3 regions of the Isoptericola sp. b408 genome follow, and region 3 is predicted to be linked to each of the others. Evidence: predicted binding sites of a transcription regulator. Region 3 holds the regulator's gene; each other region holds the start of a gene.
The links. The regulator Rex, encoded in region 3, represses fermentation and respiration genes when NADH is low (regulators of the CRP and FNR family bind a similar motif). The targets are predictions, from matches to a motif close to CTTGTGAANNNNTTCACAAG.
Positions count from the first base shown of each region.

Region 1: a site for Rex is predicted at 2,048-2,067, ahead of adhE (bifunctional acetaldehyde-CoA/alcohol dehydrogenase). Genes of this name have one in related genera too.
Region 2: a site for Rex is predicted at 2,342-2,361, ahead of mqo (malate dehydrogenase (quinone)). Genes of this name have one in related genera too.

Region 1 covers NZ_JAUQYQ010000001.1:1,165,652-1,170,022, reverse strand. The annotation lists gene adhE (bifunctional acetaldehyde-CoA/alcohol dehydrogenase) at 1-1,998, opposite strand, end outside; gene Q6347_RS05450 (hypothetical protein) at 2,161-3,198, opposite strand; gene mnmA (tRNA 2-thiouridine(34) synthase MnmA) at 3,195-4,325, opposite strand; gene Q6347_RS05440 (cysteine desulfurase family protein) at 4,322-4,371, opposite strand, start outside.
Region 2 covers NZ_JAUQYQ010000002.1:147,208-151,578, forward strand. The annotation lists gene pntB (Re/Si-specific NAD(P)(+) transhydrogenase subunit beta) at 1-694, shown strand, start outside; gene mqo (malate dehydrogenase (quinone)) at 756-2,324, opposite strand; gene Q6347_RS06325 (pyridoxal 5'-phosphate synthase) at 2,454-3,119, opposite strand; gene Q6347_RS06330 (hypothetical protein) at 3,260-3,985, shown strand; gene eis (enhanced intracellular survival protein Eis) at 3,990-4,371, opposite strand, start outside.
Region 3 covers NZ_JAUQYQ010000001.1:850,642-855,012, forward strand. The annotation lists gene Q6347_RS03940 (30S ribosomal protein bS22) at 124-222, shown strand; gene Q6347_RS03945 (HAD family phosphatase) at 316-1,131, opposite strand; gene Q6347_RS03950 (glutaredoxin family protein) at 1,212-1,454, shown strand; gene Q6347_RS03955 (redox-sensing transcriptional repressor Rex) at 1,451-2,155, shown strand; gene Q6347_RS03960 (YceI family protein) at 2,382-2,933, opposite strand; gene Q6347_RS03965 (histidine phosphatase family protein) at 3,141-3,785, shown strand; gene Q6347_RS03970 (TlpA disulfide reductase family protein) at 3,785-4,366, shown strand; gene Q6347_RS03975 (cytochrome c biogenesis CcdA family protein) at 4,368-4,371, shown strand, end outside.

The DNA of each region.
Region 1 (4,371 bases), 320 kb from region 3:
GGCGGTGAGCACCGGGTCGACGATCGCCACCGACGGGGTCAGTGCGTAGTCGGCCAGCGGGTACTTGAACCCGGTCGAGTGGTCGGTGATCACGGCGAACGGGGTGACCTCCGCCCCGGTGCCCGAGGACGTCGGGATGCAGACCAGCTGGGCCTTCTCGCCGAGCTCCGGGTACCGGAACGCCCGCTTGCGCACGTCGAAGAACTTCTCGCGCAGGTCGCTGAAGGCCACCTCGGGGTGCTCGTACTTGAGCCACATGACCTTCGCGGCGTCCATCGGCGAACCACCGCCGATCGCGATGATCGTGTCCGGGCGGTGGTCACGCATCAGCAGGGCACCGCGCTCGACCGTCTCGACGCTCGGCTCGGGCTCGACGGTGTCGATGATCTGCACGGCGACCTTGTTCGCGCGGCGCTGGAGCACGTCGAGGATCTTGTCGACGATCCCGAGGGACTGCATGACGCCGTCGGTCACCACGGTGACGCGCTCGACGTCCGGCATGTCGACCAGGTACTGGATCGCGTTGGGCTCGAAGTACGTCTTCGGCGGCACCTTGAACCACTGCATGTTGTTGTTCCTCCGCGCGACCCGCTTGATGTTGACGAGGTTCACGGCGCTGACGTTGTTCGACACCGAGTTGTGCCCGTAGGAGCCGCAGCCCAGCGTCAGCGACGGGATGAGCGCGTTGTAGATGTCCCCGATGCCGCCCAGGGCGCTGGGCTGGTTCCACAGCACCCGCACCGCCTTGACGGCGTGCCCGAACCGCTCGGCGAGCCCGGCGTCCGTGGTGTGGATCGCCGCCGAGTGGCCGAGACCGTCGAACTCGACCATCTGCTCGGCGAGGCGGACACCCTCGTCGGTGCTGCGCGAGCGCAGCACGGCGAGCACGGGCGACAGCTTCTCGCGGCTCAGCGGCTCCTGCGGCCCGACGCCGGAGATCTCGGCCAGGAGCACCGAGGTGTCCTCCGGGACCTCGAAGCCGGCCTGCTCGGCGATCCAGGCCGCCGACCTGCCGACGGCGGCGGCGTTGAGCTTGGCACCGCTGCAGGCGGCCGTGTCGGCGCAGGCGCCGAAGAGGTACTCCTCGAGCCGGGCCTTCTCCTCGGGGGAGGCGACGTGGGCGTGCATGGTCCGGAAACCGTCCATCACCTCGTCGTAGACCTCGTCGTCGATGATGACGGCCTGCTCCGAGGCGCAGACCACGCCGTTGTCGAAGCCCTTGGACAGGACGACGTCGTTGACGGCACGGCCGATCTTCGCGGTCTTCTCGATGTAGGCGGGGACGTTGCCGGCGCCGACGCCGAGGGCGGGCTTCCCGGCGGAGTAGGCGGCGCGCACCATGGCGTTGCCGCCGGTGGCCAGGATCAGCGAGACGCCGTCGTGGTGCATCAGCGCGCTGGTCGCGGCGAGGCTGGGCTCGGTGACCCACTGGATGCAGTCCTCGGGCGCGCCGGCCTCGATCGCGGCGTCGCGCACGATCCGGGCGGCCTCCGCGGAGGAGCGCTGGGCGTTGGGGTGGAAGGCGAAGATGATCGGGTTGCGCGTCTTGAGGGCGATGAGGCTCTTGAAGATCGCGGTCGACGTCGGGTTGGTGACCGGGGTGATGCCGGCGACGACCCCGACGGGCTCAGCGATCTCGACGATGCCGCGCAGCTCGTCGCGCGCGACGACCCCGACCGTCTTGAGCTCGGCCATCGAGTGGGTGACGTGCTCGCAGGCGAAGATGTTCTTGGTGGCCTTGTCCTCGAAGACACCACGCCCGGTCTCGTCGACCGCGAGCTGGGCCAGGTTGCCGTGCTCCCGCAGCGCCGCGACCGACGCCTTCTTGACGATGTGGTCGACGTCCTCCTGCGTCAGCGTCGCGTAGGCCGCCAGCGCCTTGAGCCCGCGCTGGACCATCGCGTCGACGGCGACCTCCGGCGCCGGGGGCTCGACCGTCGGGACGTCGGTCGGCGTGACCTCCGGTGCGGCGCTGGTCGTGGTGGTGTCGGTGCTCATGTCGCCCTCCCCTGAGGGGCTGTGGCCGTTCCTCGGCCTCCGGATCTGACAAGTGAAGACTTTCACAAGATGTGGTCAGACCACAAGTCGCCCAGGGCGAGAGACAGGACACATCCGCAGGTCAGATGGCTGAGGCAACCATCTGCGAGGGGTGGCGCGGGGTCAGTCCGCGGCGCGCTCGGCGAGCGCCTCGGCCACCCGGCCCAGGTTCGCCAGTCCCGCCCGGTGGTCGTCCACCGAGCCGGGGGTGCGCCGCGGGGCCGCCAGGACGGTGACCGACTCCAGCCCGGCGGCGGGCAGCCCGATGCGGCGCCACGGCTCGGCGACGAGCCGCACGAGACCGCCCAGCTCGGGGCCTGCGCACTGCGACACCCTGGCCGGGGGCAGGCCCGCCCAGAGCCCGACCTTGCGCTCGGTCGCCCGCGCCACGAGCTCCCAGGCACGTTCGTTCCAGCCCTCGGGGGCGACGTCGGCCAGGTCCAGACCGATGGCGTCGGCTCCGGCGAGCACCACGGGCGGGATCCCCACCCACGTGCCGCCGAGGTGGACGACGACCCGGGCACCGGCGTCGTGCACCGCCTCGACCACGGGGCGCAGACCCTCCACGATGTCCGGACCGGGCACCCCGCGGAGGCGCGAGAAGCCGGAGAAGGTCGGCAGCACGCCGGCGTGCACCTGCCCGAGCAGCGGCTCGGCGAGCTGCACGACGACGTCCGCGCCGGGCACCTGGTCACGCACCTGCGCGACATGGTCGGCCAGTCCCACGGCCAGCGCCTCGGTGAGGGCCGCCCGCCCGCCGACATCGGCCAGCACCCGGTCGCCCCGCGCGGACCACAGCTCGGCGGCGAGGGTCCACGGGCCCGTCACCTCGACGGCCAGCGGCCCCGTGTACCCGTGCCCGGTGATCGCCAGGGTGGCGAGGTCCTCGGCCAGCAGGGACCGAGCGCGGCGGGCGTCGACGCCGTCGTGGTCCGCGAGCTTCCAGCCGTGCGGGCCGAGCTCGACGGCGTGCTCGGCCAGCAGCAGCGAGGTCCGGGCGGTCGCCCCTGCGCCGGGACCGCGGCCCGTGAGCTGGACGAGGAAGGGGATCGGCTCGACGCCGGTGGGCAGGTCGGCGAGGTCCCCGAGCACGGTCTGCTGGGCCTCGAGCACGTCGCGCTCTCCCCCGGGCCAGGGCCCGTGCCCGCTGACCGCCGTCACGCGTGCACCACGGTGGCCGTGGGTGTGGCCGACGCGGCGGTGTCTCGGCGCGCGCCGGAGACGGTGCCCTGGCCCAGCACCTGCGTGCCGCGGTAGACCACGATCGACTGCCCGGACGCGATCCCGCGCAGCGGCTCGCCGAGCCGGACCTCCAGGCCCGCCGCGCCGTCGGACGTCGCCCGGACCTGGGCGGGGACCGCCCGGCCGTGGGCGCGCACCTGGACGGTGACGTCGGTCCAGTCGTTCGGGGCCGGGACGAGCCACGTCGCCCGGCCCGCGTCGATGTGGTCGACCGTGAGCAGCTCGGAGGGGCCGACGACGACGGTGTTGGACTCGGTGTCGACGTCGACGACGTAGCGGGGCTTGCCGTCGGCGGCGGGGCGGCCCAGGCCGAGGCCCTTGCGCTGGCCGATCGTGTAGGCGAAGGCGCCGCGGTGCTCGCCGACGACGGTGCCGTCGGTGTCCACGACCTCGCCGGGCTTCTCGCCGAGGCGGTCGCGCAGGAACCCGCGGGTGTCGCCGTCGGCCACGAAGCAGATGTCGTAGGAGTCCGGCTTGGCGCTGACCGAGAGCCCGCGGCGCTCGGCCTCGGCGCGCACCTCGTCCTTGGTGGCGAAGTGGCCCAGCGGGAACACCGAGCGGGCGAGCCGCTCGGGGCCCATGACGGCGAGCACGTAGGACTGGTCCTTGGCGTCGTTCGGCGAGCGGTGCAGCTCGGGGCCGTCGGGGCCGTGCTCGATGCGCGCGTAGTGGCCGGTGGCCACGGCGTCGAAGCCCAGCGCGGTGGCCTTGTCGAGCAGCGCGGTGAACTTGATGTGCTCGTTGCAGCGCACGCACGGGTTGGGCGTGCGGCCGGCCGAGTACTCGGACAGGAAGTCCGCGACGACGGTCTCCTCGAAGGTCTCGGACAGGTCCCACACGTAGTACGGGATGCCGAGCACGTCGGCGGCGCGGCGGGCGTCCCCGGCGTCCTCGATGGAGCAGCAGCCCCGCGACCCGGTGCGGAACTGGTCCCGGTTGCGGCTCAGGGCCATGTGCACCCCGACGACCTCGTGCCCGGCCTCGACGGCGAGCGCGGCGGCGACGGCGGAGTCCACTCCCCCGGACATGGCGGCCAGGACCCTCATGCGGCACCTCCGGTCAGCGGGCGGGTGGAGACCAGACCCGCGGCAC
Region 2 (4,371 bases), on a different contig from region 3:
CGGTTTCATGCTGGGCAACGACCTGCTGATCATCACCGGCGCCCTGGTGGGATCCTCCGGTGCGATCCTGTCCTACATCATGTGCCGGGCGATGAACCGGTCGTTCGTCTCCGTCATCCTCGGCGGCTTCGGCGCCGAGCCGGGCAGCCCGGCGGCCGCCGGGGTCGAGGGTGAGCACCGGGAGACGTACGCGGCGGACGTCGCCCAGCAGCTGACGAACGCGACCTCCGTGGTCATCGTGCCGGGGTACGGCATGGCCGTGGCCAAGGCCCAGTACCCGGTGGCGGACCTGACCGACAAGCTGCGGGACCGTGGGGTGAACGTCCGGTTCGGTGTGCACCCCGTCGCGGGCCGTCTGCCCGGCCACATGAACGTGCTGCTGGCCGAGGCCAAGGTGCCCTACGACGTGGTCCTGAGCATGGAGGAGATCAACAGCGACTTCACCACGACCGACGTGGTGCTGGTCATCGGCGCCAACGACACCGTCAACCCGGCCGCGCAGGAGGACCCGGGCTCGCCGATCGCCGGCATGCCGGTGCTCGAGGTGTGGCAGGCGCGTGACGTCGTGGTGTTCAAGCGCTCGATGGCCACCGGGTACGCCGGGGTGCAGAACCCGTTGTTCTTCCGGGAGAACACGGCGATGATCTTCGGCGACGCCAAGGAGCAGGTCGAGCGGATCATCCAGGAGCTGTGAACGACGACGGCCCGGTGCCGGCCCGTCGCGGGGCCGGCACCGGGCCGTCGGGCGACCGCCGTCAGGAGCGGGAGTCCGCCCGGGACTCGTAGACGCTGGCGGGCAGCACGCCGTCGACCGGCTCCGGCAGCCCGGCCGCGGGCTCGTCCGCGGCGCTGGCGGTGGTGTCGATCTCGCGGGCGTCGGCGGGGACGCCGTCGAGGCTGGGCATCATCGCGGCGAGCTGCTGACGCCAGGAGGGGAACTCCTCCGGGAAGCAGCGGTCGAGCACGTCGACCATCGCCGAGACCGCGGTGGACGCCCCCGGCGACGCACCCAGCAGACCGGCGATGGAGCCGTCGGCGGCCGAGACGACCTCGGTGCCGAACTGCAGGACGCCCTTGCCGTCGGCGTCGCGCTTGATCACCTGGACACGCTGGCCCGCGGTGATCTTCTCCCAGTCCTTGGGGTGCGCGGTCGGCATGAACTGCTGCAGGGAGTGGAACTTCGACTCCGGCGCCGCGGCGAGCTGGCCGAGCAGGTACTGGGTCAGGTCGATGTTCTTCAGGCCGGCGCCGAGCATCGAGGTGATGTTGTGGGCGCGCAGCGAGGTGATCAGCCCGAGGTACTTGCCCTGCTTGAGGTACTTGGGGCTGAAGCCGGCGTAGGGACCGAACATCAGGTAGCTCTTGCCGTCGACCACGCGGGTGTCGAGGTGCGGCACGGACATCGGCGGGGCGCCGACGTCGGCCTTGCCGTAGACCTTGGCGTGGTGGCGGGCGACGATCTCGGGGTTGTCGGTGCGCAGGAACTCCCCGGAGATCGGGAAGCCGCCGAAGCCCTTGATCTCGGGGATGCCCGCGGACTGGAGCAGGGGGAGAGCCCCGCCGCCGGCGCCCACGAAGACGAACCGGGCGGTCACGGTGGAGGTGCGGCGCGGGGCGTTCCACGACCGGTCCTTCACCTTGAGCCGCCAGCGACGGTCCTTGGTCCGCTTCAGGGAGGTCACCTCGTGCTGCCGCTGCAGCTCGGCGCCGTGGCGCACCAGGTTGTCGACGAGCTGGCGGGTGAGGTTGCCGAAGTCCACGTCGGTGCCGGCCACGGACCGGGTGGCGGCGACGGGCTCGTCGGCGTCGCGGCCCTCGGTCAGCAGCGGGGTCCAGCGGGCGATCTCGGCGCGGTCGGTGGAGAACTCCATGTCGCGGAACAGCGGGTGCGCGGTCATGGTCGCGTGCCGCCGGCGCAGGAACTCCACGTTCTCGGCCCCGCGCACGAAGGTCATGTGCGGGGTGCGCTGGATGAAGGACTGGTCGGCGAGCTGGCCGGTGGCGAGCAGGTGCTGCCAGAGCTCGCGGGAGGTCTCGAACTGCTCGTTGATCTGCACCGCCTTGGAGATGTCGACGGTGCCGTCGGGCTTCTCCGAGGTGTAGTTCAGCTCGCACAGGGCGGCGTGGCCGGTACCCGCGTTGTTCCACGGGTTCGACGACTCCAGCGCCACGTCGTCGAGCCGCTCGATGATGCGGATCGACCAGGTCGGCTCGAGCTGCTGGATCAGGGTTCCGAGGGTGGCGCTCATGATGCCGCCGCCGACGAGGACGACGTCGACGGCGTCCGAGGGCCGCTGGCGGGGGGCTGTTTCGCGCGAAGTCACCGGGCCATGCTAGGTCGTTGGTGAAAACTGTCACAAAGAATGTGAACAACGTCACAAGGCGTCTGACCTGCAGTGATGCACGTCACACCAGGTCGATCTCGTTCCCGCAGGTCAGGGGCGTGCGGTGCGTCAGGGCCACAGGAGCTCCGTGGTCCAGGCCTCCTCCTGCCCGCCGCGGCGGTACCGCACCCGCGTCTGTCCCGTGCCGCCGCCCGAGCGCCAGAACTCGACGGTCGTCGGCGCCAGGCACCATGCCGTCCACGTCGGCACCACCAGCTCCGGGTCCGCGCGCACCTCCGCCAGTGCGGCGGACCAGGCCTCGCGGTGGTCGGCCAGGTCGTCGAGGACCTCGCTCTGGTGGTCCACCAGCGCCGTGGCGCGGGACCCGGCCGACCGGCTCCGGAGGTCGGCGGCACCGGCCTCCGGGTGCGACGTCACGGCGCCGGTCACCCGGACCTGGCGTCCGACCCCCTGCCAGAGGAAGGTCAGGGCCGCGTGCGGGTTCGCGGCCAGCTCGCGGCCCTTGGGGCTGGTGGCGTGGCCGGCGAACCACCAGCCCGCGGAGCTGAGGTCCGTCAGCAGCACCGTCCGCGCGGCGACGGTGCCGTCGGCACCGGCCGTCGAGAGCGTCATCGCGTGCGGGGCGTGCAGTCCCGCGGCCGCGGCCTCGTCGAACCAGGTCTCGAACAGCTCGTGCGGGGTGCCCGGCAGGACCGAGAGGTCGGTGAGCTCCCAGCCGGACAGGCCGTCGGGGAGGACCTGCAGGTCACGGAGTCGCGCGCGGAAGCTCGTCACTCCCTCACCGTAGCGACCGGAGGACCTCCGAGCGGGTGATCCTGCGTCCTTTTCCGCCCGTTGTGCGGTGTTCACTCTTGTGCACGGGTGCGGGACGGGCGACGATGAGGACAGACCGTGCTGCTGCGCGAAGGAGAGCGATGACGTATCCACCGGGAGCCGTGGGCCGTCCCGAGGGTGGCGGGCGCATCGCGCGCCGCCGTCTCGAGCCGGGCAGCGGTGCCATGACGTCGGTCGCGACCCTCCTGCCTGCCGAGCCGCCTCCGGCCCCGGGTCCGACCGGACCGGTCCCCGCCCGCGGCGCAGGTGTCAACGTGCAGATGGTCCTCGTGGCCGCGGCCCTGGTGATCGCCCTCGTGGCCACCGTCGGGGTCGCGATGCTCTGGTCGGCGAACCGCAAGCTCGCGTCCGAGGTGGACGCGGCCGTCGCGCAGTCCGAGCTGGCCGAGGCCGAGTCCGCCCGGCTGCGCGTCGCGCTCGAGGAGGCGCCGGACACGGCGACGGTCGAGGCGCTGGCCGGGCGGGTCGACGGTGTCGAGTCGTGGACCGGGATGCCTCAGGAGCTCGACGGCATGGACGACCTCCAGACGCGGCTGGTCGAGGTGTCCAACGGCATCGACAGCCTCGAGACGAACCTGGAGGACGGTCTGGGCGGGGTGCGCAACGACCTCGCGACGGTGCGCAACGACCTCTCCAGCGGCCCGCAACCGCCGTCCGCGGCGGACGTCGACGCCCTGCGGGGCGAGGTCGGCGCGCTCCGCGGCGACCTCAGCGCGCTGCGGTCCTCGATCGAGGGGATCCGGCAGGACGTCGGGGTGCTGTGCTGGGCGCTGGGCTACCGCAAGGACGTCTCCGCCTCCTGCTGAGCGCTCAGAAGTAGTCGCGCACGTGCACCGGGCGGCCGGTCCACAGCGCGTCCCAGACGGCGTCGTGGCCGTCGGGACCGTGCAGCTGCCCGGCCAGCCGGAGGTTCGCGCACGTCTGCGACCCGGCGTACGACTGCGCGAGACCGCCCGCGGTGAAGACCGGCCGGTCGGCCGGCGTGCGGGGGGCGGCGTCGTCGGGGTCCACCCGCACCGCACCGCCGGACACGCGCAGGACCCAGGACCCCTCGAGGTCCGGCGTGCGCGGGTCGACCACCGCGAACGGCACCTCGGCGGTCCACGGCGCGAGCCGGGCCGAGCCGAGGGCGCCGGGGACGTCCAGCAGCCGCAGCATGTAGGGGCGTGACGTCGCCGTGGCGGCGTGGTCG
Region 3 (4,371 bases):
GAGGCACCGGCCGTGATCGGGTATTCTGATAGACGGACTTTTCTCGCGTTGGTCGGCTGCGCCCGGGCTCACGGGCGCCGGTGCCAACGCCGTCCGACCACCGATCAGCATTGTGAGGACCTCATGGGCTCCGTCATCAAGAAGCGCCGCAAGCGCATGGCGAAGAAGAAGCACCGCAAGCTGCTGCGCAGGACGCGCCACCAGCGTCGCAACAAGAAGTGAGGCACCGCCCGCCGTCCGGCGGGTCGTGCTGAGCGAGCCCGGTAACCCTAGGGGTGCCGGGCTCGCTGCGTCCGTGGGGAGGGGCGTCCCCGGTCAGCGGCCCCGGACGCGTCGGCGCATGGCACGCTGCGCGGCCCGGAGCACGAGGCCCGCGACCCAGGCCGCGCCTGCCCACGACGCGGTCCGCACGCCGCGGTGCGCCACCCGCTGACCGCGACCGCGGAACTCGCGGATCGGCCAGCCGACCTCCTTGGCGTGCCGACGCAGACGCACGTCGGGGTTGATCGGGCAGGGGTGGCCGACGGACCGCATCATCGGCAGGTCGTTCAGCGAGTCCCCGTAGGCGTACGAGTGGTCCAGGTCGAGCCCCTCGCGCTCCGCGAGCTCCCGCACGGCCGCAGCCTTGGCCTCGCCGTGCATGAGGTCGCCCACCAGCGCGCCGGTGTAGTACCCCCGCTCGTGCTCCGCGATGGTGCCGAGGCAGCCGGTCGCGCCGAGCCGGCGTGCGATGAGGCCGCCGATCTCGACCGGCGTCGCGGTGACCAGCCAGACCTGGTCCCCGGCCGCCAGGTGCTCGTCCAGGAGTCGCTTCGTGCCGGGGAAGATCCGCAGCTCCAGGACGGTGTCGTAGACCTCGTCGCCCACGGCGGTGATCTCGGCGACCGAGCGGCCGGCGATGAGGGACAGCGCCCGGCTGCGCACGGTCTCGATCTGGGTGCGCGACTCGCCGAAGAGCAGGTACTTGGCCTGGATCAGCCCGAACCGCAGCAGGTCGGCGGTCCCGAAGAACTCGCGCCGGTACAGCGCCCGGGCCAGGTGGAACGAGCTGGCGCCGCGGATGATCGTGTTGTCCACGTCGAAGAACGCTGCCGCCGGCGGGCTGACCGGGGGGTCGGCGTGAGACGGCATGCGGTCCACTGTAGCCGCGCGGATACGCTGTCCTCGTGAGCGGCACCCCGACGACCCCTGAGGAGACGGCACGGGTGGTGATGTACACCCGACCCGGCTGCCATCTGTGCGACGACGCCAGGCAGGTGGTCTCCTCGGTGTGCGACCAGGCGGGCGCTGCGTGGCGGGAGATCGACATCGAGGCCGATGCCGCGCTGACCGAGCGGTACGGCGACTACGTGCCCGTCGTCGAGGTGGACGGCGTGCAGCAGGGGTTCTGGCGGGTGGACGCGGTGAGGTTGGCGCGCCGTCTGGCGGTCCCCCCGGGAGGGAAGCGGACGTGATCGAGATCGGTGAGGTGACGGTGCCCGCGGCGACGGTGGCGCGGCTTCCGTTCTACCTGCGTGCCCTGCGCGACCTGTTGAGCGACGGCGTCACCACGACGTCGTCCTCCGGGCTGGCGGAGCGGTCCGGCGTGGGCTCGGCCCAGCTGCGCAAGGACCTGTCCTACCTGGGGTCCTTCGGGACCCGCGGGGTCGGGTACGACGTGGAGACGCTGGCGTCCTCGATCAGCGCCGCGCTCGGGCTCGGGTCGGAGCACCGGCTCGCCATCGTCGGCGTGGGCAACCTCGGCAACGCCTTGGCGAACTACTCGGGCTACGCGGCCCGCGGGTTCCGGCTGGTGGCCCTGATCGACGCCGACCCGGACGTGGTGGGTCGCAGCGCCGCCGGCCTCGAGGTCGAGCACTCCGACCGTCTCGAGGAGATCCTCGCCGCCCGGGGGGTGTCGATGGTGATCCTGGCGACGCCGGGTGCGGCGGCGCAGGCGGTGGCCGAGCGGATCGTGGCCTGCGGGGTGCGCGAGATCCTGTCGTTCTCGCCGGTGGCGCTGCAGCTGCCCGACGACGTCGTGGTGCGCAGCGTCGACGTCGCGGGTGAGCTGCAGATCCTCGCGTTCCACGCCGCGGCGCGGCACGCGCAGTCCGGGGACGCCGTGGGTGTCGACGGTGACCCCGCGGTGGCCGGGGTCCAGCCCTCCGCCTGAGCCCGCGCACCATCCTGCGGGCCGGGCCGTCTCGCCGCGGGTCAGGACGGCCCGTGACGAGTCAGGACGGCCCGTGACGAGTCAGGACGGCCCGTGACGAGTCAGGCCCCCGCTGCACGAGTCAGCGCACGGGATCCGCGCGGACGCGGTTCCCGTGCGCTGACCGGCGACGGCGAGGTGCGGCGGGCACGACGCCGACAGGCGCCGGTTCACCGGCGTGGTGGGATCAGTTCTGCTCGATCGCCGAGACGTCGAGAGCGATCTTGACCTTCTCGCCGACCAGGATGCCGCCGGTCTCGAGCGCGGCGTTCCAGGTCAGGTCGAAGTCCTTGCGGTTGATGACGATCTCGGACTCGAACCCGGCGCGCTTGTTGCCGAACGGGTCGGTCGCGGCACCCTCGAAGGCGACCGGCAGGTCCACCGACCGGGTCACGCCGTTGATGGTCAGGTCGCCGGTGACGATGTAGGCGTCGTCGTCGGCGGTGACCGAGGTCGAGGTGAAGGTCCAGGTGGGGCGCTCCTCGGCGTGCCAGAAGTCCGCGCTCTTGAGGTGCTGGTCGCGGTTCTCGTCACCGGTGCTCACGGCGCTCGCGTCGAGCGTCACCGCGACGCAGGAGGACTCGAGGTCCTCGCCCACGGTGATCGTCCCGGCGGAGATGCCGACGGTCCCGCGGACCTTGGAGATGCCGGCGTGGCGGACGGAGAACGACGCCGTGGAGTGGCCGGCGTCGACGGCGTAGGTGCCGGTGGTCAGGGCCGGGGGCAGGGGGGTGGCCATGGGGTGGCTCCTTGTCAGATCGGTTGCAGGACGTGATGCGATCGCGTCCGGATCGTTCCATCGAAATGCATGAACAGGGCACCCCGGCGCAGTATTCCCGCGCCGTCCGGACGAGTTCGGAGACCGGTCCGCGGCCCGATCGTGACGCGGCTCACGACGCCTGTCGCGCCGACCGGTCCACCCCCGGGATCTGGGACACTAAGGCGCATGGCCACCACCACCGTCCACCTGATGCGGCACGGCGAGGTCCACAACCCGGACGGCGTCCTGTACGGACGCATCCCGGGCTACCGGTTGTCCGACCGCGGTCAGCAGATGGCGCGACGCGTCGCGGACCACCTCACCGACACCGGCCGGGACGTCGCCGCCGTCGTCGCGAGCCCGCTGCAGCGCGCCCAGGAGACCGCCGCGCCCGTCGCCGCCGCGTTCGGCCTGGAGCTGGCCACCGACGACCGGCTGATCGAGGCCGGCAACCTGCTCGAGGGCTCGACGATCGGCACGAACCCCGCCCAGCTCGCCCACCCCCGGTACTGGAAGCTGCTGTGGAACCCGCTGCGGCCGTCCTGGGGCGAGGCCTACGCCGACCAGGTCGTGCGCATGCGGGCCGCCGTCGACGACGCCCGACGTGCCCACGCGGGGCGCGAGGTCGTCCTGGTGAGCCACCAGCTCCCCGTCTGGCTGACCCGGCTGGCCTTCGAGGGCAGGCGCCTGGCCCACGACCCGCGGCGTCGCCAGTGCGCGCTGGCCTCGCTGACGTCGCTGACGTTCACCGACGACCACTTCGCCGGACTGCACTACGCCGAACCCGCCGGGGACCTGCTCGTCGGCGCCGAGCCGCAGGCGGGCGCCTGATGGCGCGCCGCCACGCGGCGGGCGTCGCGCTCGCCCTCGGGACGGCCCTCGCGCTGGCCGGGTGCGGCGCCGCCGACTCCGGCGCGGGCGACGTCGTCGGCCAGGGGTTCGTCTCCGGCGACGGCACCGTGCAGCAGTGGGAGCCGGCCGACCGGACCGAGCCGGTGGTCGTCGAGGGCACCAGCTTCGAGGGGGACGAGGTCTCCACCGCCGACTGGCGCGGGGACGTCGTCGTGCTCAACACCTGGTACGCAGGCTGCGCGCCCTGCCGCGCCGAGGCTCCGGCCCTGGTCTCGATCGCGACGGACCGCGCCGACGAGGGGGTGCACCTGCTGGGCATCAACACCGAGGACGAGGCCGGTGCCGCGCTCGCCTTCCAGCGCACCTTCGAGGTGCCCTACCCGTCGATCGAGGACCGCAGCGGCCAGGTCGTGGCCGGGCTGTCGGGCGTCGTGCCGCTGCAGGCGGTCCCGTCCACCGTCGTGCTCGACGCCGAGGGTCGCGTGGCCGCCCGCGTCGTCGGCGAGGTGTCCGAGAGCACCCTCAACAGCCTGATCGACGACGCGATGGCGGGTGCCTGAGATGG